Regions from separate parts of the Lacticaseibacillus thailandensis DSM 22698 genome, predicted to be linked through region 2. Evidence: a T-box and tRNA genes for the amino acid it is inferred to sense, from the RefSeq annotation. Region 2 holds a T-box; the other holds one or more tRNA genes.

Region 1 (4,216 bases), on a different contig from region 2:
TGGACTTGGGCTTCTCTGCGGACGACCTCAAGTTGGTCTCGGCCGTGGTCCTGGCGTTGTCCATCATTTTGCCGCAATTGAACGACCGGTTCCGTTTGAAGCGCACGCTACGGAAAGGGGTAAGTAGCGATGACTAACACACAGCTAGAACTCAAAGACGTTGCGGTCAACGTGGTGGCTGGTCATGAGGTCAAAACGTTACTGTCCAACATTAACCTCAAGCTTGACCAGGGCGACTTTGCCACGGTCATTGGTACCAACGGCGCGGGCAAGTCGACCATGTTTAACGCCATTGCTGGGGATCTCGAAATCACCCACGGTACGATTCATATTGCTGGCCAGCGGGTAGACCGCGAGTCACCGGAAAAACGCGCGCGTCTGATTGCGCGCGTCTTCCAGGATCCCAAGATGGGGACCGCACCACGGATGACGGTGGCCGAAAACCTCGCGCTGGCCTCGCACCGCGGCGAGCGGCTTGGTCTGAAATCGCGCGCACTGCGGGCACAGATGGCGCGGTTTAAGGCAATTACGGCGTTAGCGCCCAACGGCTTGGACGAGGCGCTGAATAAGCCAACCGAAGAATTATCTGGGGGCCAACGGCAGGCCTTGTCACTGCTAATGGCCACTATGCGCAATCCAGAATTGTTGATGCTGGACGAACACACCGCCGCCCTGGATCCGCATACGAGCCAAGCCGTCATGGAATTGACTCAGCGGATCGTCGCCGAGAATCACTTAACGTGCTTGATGGTGACCCACCAGATGGACGACGCCCTCAACTACGGTAACCGACTCATTGTGGTTGATGCGGGTCACATCGTGGCGGATTACAGTGGTGACGAGAAGCAGCAGCTTTCCCGGGCAGACTTACTGCAGTACTTTGCGTAGAGCTAAAATCGGCGGCGTACAGGCCCAGTTGGGAGTGTACGCCGCCTTTTTGTAGTACAATAGGTGCCAATCTAACTCGGGGAGGTGTCGGTATGAACGCGAAGGAGTTACAGGACTTAGTTGAACGTGTCAGCGCCCAAGACTTTGGTCGCCCATTCACTGACCAGGCAGTGTTCAATGGTCGGTTGCGCACCACGGGTGGGCGCTTCTTCCCGGGGGATATGCACCTGGAGTTCAATACCCGCATGTTTGCGGTAGTAGATCACGCCACCCAGGTGGGCATTATTCGTCATGAGCTGACCCACTACCACTTATACCGAGCCCATCGCGGCTACAAGCACCGTGACCGGGATTTTCGACGGTTATTACAGCAGGTGGATGGTTTACGCTACGCTCCCGCACTGACCAGCGGCCGCCCACAATCGACATTATTGTATCGTTGTACCCGCTGCGGCGCGGAGTATCCGCGGCGGCGACACATTAACACCAAGCGGTACGTTTGCAGTCGGTGCCATGGTCGCCTGGTCTTGGTCAACAAACCTGGTTAGTGGTTGAGTGGCAGTTGGAGCGTAGTATATTGTGGCGTGTACCCCAAATGCTGGTACAGGGCGCGGGCGGCCTCGTTAGTGGCCGCAACGTTAAGCTGGACAAAGTCGAGGTGCGCTGCGGTTGCCCAAGTTTGCACGGCCGCTAATAACGCGCTGGCAACGCCGTGACGGCGAGCGGTCGGGGCCACGTAGATGTCAACTAGGTACGCAAAGCGGTGGGGGATGATGCCGGGGCCTGCACCAGTCGTGGCGGTGGTGACGGTGGCAAAGGCGTCTACGGGCTGCACGTCATGGACAAAAGCGGTGGCACTATCGCCTACGATGTATTTGGCGACGGCTTGTAAGTCAGGCTCACCGAGTGGTTTGAACATGGTGGGATTCAGCTGGGCAAGCTCACTGATTAGTTGTTGGTGCAGACGCGCGATGGTCGGCGCGTCGGTTAGTTGAGCGGTACGAATGGCCATAAATCGGTTCTCCTTTGCTGTTAATGTGGTCCGTAATCATGCAAAACCGCCAGCGTAATTCTAAATTGGCGTTGACATCAACTACGGTTCACGGCATAATAGTTCTTGTGCTTATGAGCACAGCATAGCAGATATGCGGGCGTGGCGGAATTGGTAGACGCGCAAGATTAAGGATCTTGTGGCCCTTGGGCCATGGAAGTTCGAGTCTTCTCGCCCGCACTCATGAAGAGTATCGCGTTGTCGGTGCTCTTTTTTTGTATCATCAAGTGGACCAGTTTGCCCCACAGCGAAGTAGCGTTTCCGGGTCGGCTACTATCACGGCACTGGGTACGTCACGACCTTGGGGACACTAGTAACGTTAGCACCATTGTCAGTAGCATATTACGCTGTCGGCAAAGTTTTCAGTGCTAGTTTAGTGTAAAATAGGCGTATCAATTTCTAAGGAGGACGTAACCATGCGTCGACGTCGTAGTTCGGCTTACCGTATCAGTATTATGTCCCTATTAGTAGCACTAATTATTCTGCAGTCAGCATTACCCATGGTGGGCTACATTTCCCTGGGGGGTATTTCCATCACCACACTGCACCTAACCGTTATCGTTGGGGCCGTTGTGCTGGGTACCAGTTACGGGACCGCACTTGGGGCCGTGTGGGGCCTGTCTAGTTGGATCATGGCCTTTGTGCGGCCGTCCGATGTGCTCACGATTTTGCTGTTCCGGAATCCCATCATTGCCTTCTTGCCGCGGATTTTGGCCGGTTTGGTGGCGGGGGTACTGTTTAACCAGTTACTGCCCCGTGTACGCACGGGTGTTGGTGGCAGTATTAAGATGGCCATAGCCGGTATTGGCGCGGCATTAACCAACACGCTATTGGTGGTGGCGTTGACGTGGGTATTTTACGCCAGCAAGGCCGCCGCGCTTATTGGACATGGGGCTAATACCAGTAACTTTGGCTGGGTGATGTTGGCCCTACTGGGAGTGAACGCAATTGCTGAGGTGATCATGGCTGGAGTGATCACGCCCATCCTGGGTCAGGCGTTAATACGGTTTCGCCGGCGTTAACGGCGTGCAGTATCCGTCTGAACATGGTGGTATGAATTTACTGGGAAAGGAGTACGATCATTCATGCGCATTGGGTTACGCACCGTGAAAACAGCTGTTGGTGCCGTGGTAGCGATGATGATTGTGGAAATGCTGGGCATTGCCAACTGGTGGGTAGCCGGTTTATTGACGGTGTTAGCCGTTCGCGGGACGACACGGGCAAGCGTACGGTTGGCGTTGCACCGTGGTATCGCCGCGGTGATTGCCGGCGCGCTGGGTGCCGTTTTCTTTTTACTAGTGGGCTTTAACGCGTGGGCATACGGACTAACCTTACTGTGTTTCTTTCCCGTCATGGTGGGTTTACGCATGACTGAGGGTATCGTTGAGGGCGCCATTATCGTCACCGTCATGTTGACCAACGGGGTGGTGAACCGCAATCAGCTATTGGGCCTGTTCGTTATTGTGGTGATCAGTTCGGCGGTGGGCATCTTTCTCAATTTATTCATGCCCAACGTCGATGACAAAATTCAGACGCACCAAACGGCGGTCACCAGCATGATGACGACGACGTTGCAAAGCATGGCTGAGGAGCTGACCGGTAATAACCAGGCTGATAACCAAGCAGCGGCTGACCGGGTGTGGTTGCAGTTGGCGCAGGTTAAAGAAGCCATTGATCACGGACGCCGCTGGACGTTTCAACATTACGACAACCAGATCTTGGCAGAGAACGACTACTACCGGGCCTACTTTGAGATGCGCAATCATCAATACGAACAGCTTCGCACCATGCAGAAATGTTTGGATGAGGGTGGCGGCCAGCTGGAGGAACGGGACGCGTTACGTGGAGTCGTGGCAGCTGCAGCCAAGTTGCTTGGTGAAGAGTCACCGTCAGCCACATTAATGACTGCGGTTAAAAAGATTAAGCGTAATTTGTTACAGAATTCGTTGACCAAAGATAAAAATGCGTTGCTGATTCGCAACGAGACGCTGTTGTTTACCCGGAGCTTGGGTGAATTACTGAATACAAAGCGGCAGTTCGCATTGGTCGTCAACGCCCAGAAATAAACCAAGAAAAGGATTTCAAAAGCTTGCAAGTGGGTCGAGGCCGTGTTACTATAACAATGTACTTTTTGAATGGTCAAGGGTTCGATTGTTCGTTAGAATATCTCCTTTTGCACCAAACAAGAAATGCACACATTATTTTAAAACGCACTAGTTAGGTGCAAGGAGGATTTTTCTAATGGAAAATGGTACTGTAAAGTGGTTCAACGCTGAA
Region 2 (4,216 bases):
GCCCAGAATCATCCCCTGGTTGAACAGCTTCTGGAATGGTTCCTTGGTTGGAACCACCCCCAGATCATAGAGGAAGAGGTTCCAGAAACGGGCGTACAGTAGGTGCAGTACGGCGTGTTCGGCCCCGCCAATGTACAGGTCAACGTTCATCCAGTACTTCAGCTTGTCCGGGTCGGCTAGCAACCGGCCGTTGCGAGGATCAATGTACCGCAGGAAGTACCAGGATGAACCGGCCCACTGCGGCATGGTGTTCGTCTCGCGCTTGCCCTTGCGGCCATTCTTATCGACCACGTTGACCCAATCAGTCAGGTTAGCTAGTGGTCCCTCCGTCGAACCAGTCGGCTCAATGTTGGCGTCTTCTGGCAGTACCAGGGGCAATTCTTCTTCGGGAACCAGCGTGGTCTCGCCATCCTCCCAATGAATAATTGGAATCGGTTCACCCCAGTAACGCTGACGGGAGAAGACCCAGTCACGGAGCTTGTAGTTGACCTTCTTGGCCCCCACCTTGTGTTCCGTGAGCCAATCGATCATGGCGTCAATCGCCGTGGCTTTGTCCATCCCGTTCAAGAAGTCACTGTTAATGTGCACGCCGTCTTCAGTGTAGGCAGCTTCATCAACGTTGCCACCCTCAATAACGGGCTTGATGGGGAGGTCAAACTTCTTGGCAAACTCCCAGTCACGCTCATCGTGGGCCGGAACAGCCATGATGGCCCCCGTGCCGTAACTAGCAAGCACGTAATCCCCAATCCAGATCGGCAACTTAGCGCCGTTAACCGGGTTGATGGCGTAGGCACCGGTGAACACACCGGTCTTATCCTTGTTCAGGTCGGTCCGGTCGAGGTCAGACTTGCTGGCCGCTTCCTTAATGTAGGCGTTGACTGCATCACGTTGTTCTGGCGTGGTGATTTCCTGCACCAGATCCTTCTCGGGTGCCAGGACGGTGTAGGTCGCCCCAAAGAGGGTGTCCGGACGTGTCGTGAAGACTTCAAAGGTCTTATCGGCGCCGGCTACCTGGAAGTTAACGCTGGCCCCAACTGAACGGCCGATCCAATTACGCTGCATTTGCTTGATGGATTCCGGCCAGTCGAGGTCGTCCAAGCCGTCCAGCAACTTGTCGGCATACGCCGTGATTTTCAGCATCCACTGCCGCATAGGCTTGCGTTCAACCGGGAAGCCGCCGCGTTCAGTCTTACCGTCGATGACCTCTTCGTTGGCTACCACGGTCCCTAAATCAGGACTCCAGTTGACTGGTACTTCGGCTTCATAGGCTAACCCACGCCGGTACATCTGTTCGAAAATCCACTGCGTCCACTTGTAGTACGATGGGTCGGTCGTGTTGATTTCCCGGTCCCAGTCGTAGGAAAAACCAAGGCTTTGAATCTGCCGCTTAAAATTGGCAATGTTTGCCGCCGTAAACTCCTTAGGTGGGTTCCCCGTCTTCAAAGCGTACTGTTCTGCTGGCAACCCAAAGGCATCCCAGCCCATGGGGTGCAAAACGTTGAACCCTTGCATCCGCTTCATGCGGGCAATAATATCAGTGGCCGTGTATCCTTCGGGATGACCCACGTGCAAGCCCTGTCCGGATGGGTAAGGGAACATGTCCAAAACGTAATACTTCGGCTTCTTGGGATCCTTACCCGTCTTAAACGTGTCGTGTTCACGCCAATACTTTTGCCACTTTTTTTCAATTGCTGCATGGTCAAATGCTGCCATTTCGTGTTGCCCCCTGTGTGTTTTATGCCCCTGAACGCAAAAAGTCGCCCTAAACAAGTTAGGACGACTTTGAGCCGCGGTACCACCTAAGTTCCGGAAATTCCCGGCGCTTGTCTGGATAACGGCAGCCCGGTCGGCCCTACTGACATTGTTCAGGCCGGCAACCAAGGAAGTCAGTTCACGGATGGGTCACGGACGACTTCCAACGACCGCCGCCTTTCTGGACGCAACCCATACGCTAATAATCTTCCCTACGTTTAGTATTATTGTGTTAAGAATAGCAAAATCCCCCCGACCAAGCAAGCATTTCGGCAGCACTATGCTAAACTAACGGTATTTATTTTGCGGAGGAAGGTCATCATGCGCATTCATCGCTGGCTAATAGCCACCATCTTAATGACCGCAATGCTCGCCATCGCGGTCGCCATCACCACGAACCAACCGTACCTCCACCAGTTTGACACCTGGGGGCTGCACCTCGCCGGGCAAACCACCACTACACGGACGAACTGGGCGCGCACCATCACCAACTGGGGGTCGCCAGTGGGGATGGTGATCACGGCCATCGTTTTGGCCCTCTGGATGTTGTGGCGGCGCCGGCCAACGTGGGCGGCGACATTGGCAAGCGCGGTACTGGCAACGGCCATTTTGAACCGGCTGGTCAAAGCCGTGGTGGTCCGGCCGCGCCCCTTTGTTGCTGACCCCCAACTGCACGCCCTCGCGCACGCCAGTGGTTGGAGTTTTCCCAGCGGCCACGCAAGTGCGAGTGCCGCCCTCGTGATTATCATGCTCATGTACATCTGGCGGTGGCACCGGCGCCCAGCAACCCGGACACTGGCGGCAATCATCGGGGTATTGTACCTGGCAACCATCGTTTGGACCCGCGTGTACCTGCACGTCCACTTTGCCAGCGACGTCCTCGCCGGGGTGTTGGAAGGCGTGGCGGTCGCCATCATTGCCCGGGAAATAATGCGTGGCTTACAGCAACGATACCGCCGCCACCTTATGCACGGCGGCGTTGGTGGCCCAGCAGGTTAGCGGCTAACGCCAGTACCACCACGACGGCACAGGTCAAGTACACCGTGTGCAGCGCGCTAAAGAGCACTCCGCGCAGTGGCGGAATCACCTCGGCCGACAATTCGTGCACCGTTTGTGAGTTGACCAGCTTGTTCATCATGTTGGTGTCCAAACCACGATGACCAGCTACCCCGGCGCTGATCCGCCCATTAAAGATGATGCCGTAAATTGAAATCATCAGCGTCTGTCCCAGCGTGCGGCTGAGCGTGTTGAAACTGGTCGCCATCCCGATTTGGTCAGGGCCAACCACGTTTTGGGACTCCACCGTCGTGCTGGTAATAATAATACCAAAGCCAAAGCCGAGCACAGCCGACACGCCCAGAAAGATTGGGTACACCGTATGAATGCTCAGGCAAAGTACCGCGGCAATACCGACCAACACGTCGACCAGCGCAATGCCGAGCACCCGGGTGACGCGCATCCGCGGCAACATCTTACCCGCTACAAATGAGCCCACGACCCATAAAATACTGCTGGGAGTGACGGCAAAGCCACCAAAAGTGGCACTCATGCCCAAAATTCCCTGCATCCACATCGGAATGTAGACTTCGTGGCCCATTACCACGCCAGAAATTAGGGCCGCAATGATGTTTTGGGAGATAAACGTCCGGGAACGGAATAGTTGCAAACTAATTACCGGGTCGGCCGCCACGTGTTCTGCGGCGATAAACCGCCACACGCTCAGCCCAGCGCCGACAAGCAGCACTAGGGCGTACCACGTGCCGTGGCTGATTTGTAACAGCTCACAGGCACCCAATACACAGACCAACACGAGCGCTAACCACCAAATGCCGCGAATGTCCAAACTGGACGAACTCGTCCGCGGCTTTTCGTATAGGAACACCGCCGTGAGCCCCATCGTGATGAGCCCGATTGGCACGTTAATAATGAAAACCCAGTGCCAGGACAATTGGTCAACAATCAACCCACCTAGTAAGGGTGCAACAACGGCCGCAATGCCCCAGGCAGAACTGTTCAGGCCCAGCACTTGGGCCCGTTTCGCCAGCGAATACATATCGGCAATAATCGTGTAGGTGACCGGCATGATGGCACCAGCCCCCACACCCTGAATCGCCCGCGCAATAATCAGCATAATCATTGATTGGGATAACCCACTAAAAAGTGAGCCCACGACAAAGATGCCCAGTCCCACTAACAGCACCGGTTTGCGGCCGCGCATATCGGCCAGCTTACCGTAGACGGGCGTCGCAATGGCACTGGTAAGCAGGTACACCGCAATGACCCAATTCATCAACCGGACGCCGTGTAACGACCCGACGATTGTCGGCATGGCGGTACTGACAATGGTACCTTCGATTGCCGCCATGAATGTTGCTATAAATACCGTCACGGTCATAACCGGAACGTTAGTACGCTGTGAATGCATGTTTAATCCCTCAACTATCATTTAATCAAATTTGTTCGT

What was found. The T-box of region 2 lies ahead of leuS (leucine--tRNA ligase). A T-box ahead of a tRNA ligase gene usually reads a tRNA of that ligase, here a tRNA-Leu.
Region 1: it encodes a tRNA-Leu, which carries the amino acid that the T-box ahead of leuS (leucine--tRNA ligase) is inferred to sense. The anticodon was not compared.

What each region holds. Positions count from the first base shown of each region.
Region 1 covers NZ_AYZK01000001.1:106,666-110,881, forward strand. Annotated here, with positions in the region: gene FD19_RS00495 (ABC transporter permease) at 1-137, shown strand, start outside; gene FD19_RS00500 (ABC transporter ATP-binding protein) at 130-888, shown strand; gene FD19_RS00505 (SprT family protein) at 981-1,436, shown strand; gene FD19_RS00510 (GNAT family N-acetyltransferase) at 1,433-1,900, opposite strand; tRNA gene FD19_RS00515 (tRNA-Leu) at 2,036-2,119, shown strand; gene FD19_RS00520 (ECF transporter S component) at 2,356-2,961, shown strand; gene FD19_RS00525 (aromatic acid exporter family protein) at 3,025-4,005, shown strand; gene FD19_RS00530 (cold-shock protein) at 4,181-4,216, shown strand, end outside.
Region 2 covers NZ_AYZK01000012.1:4,993-9,208, forward strand. Annotated here, with positions in the region: gene leuS (leucine--tRNA ligase) at 1-1,713, opposite strand, end outside; T-box leader at 1,770-1,976, opposite strand; gene FD19_RS09280 (phosphatase PAP2 family protein) at 2,074-2,751, shown strand; gene FD19_RS09285 (MDR family MFS transporter) at 2,717-4,177, opposite strand.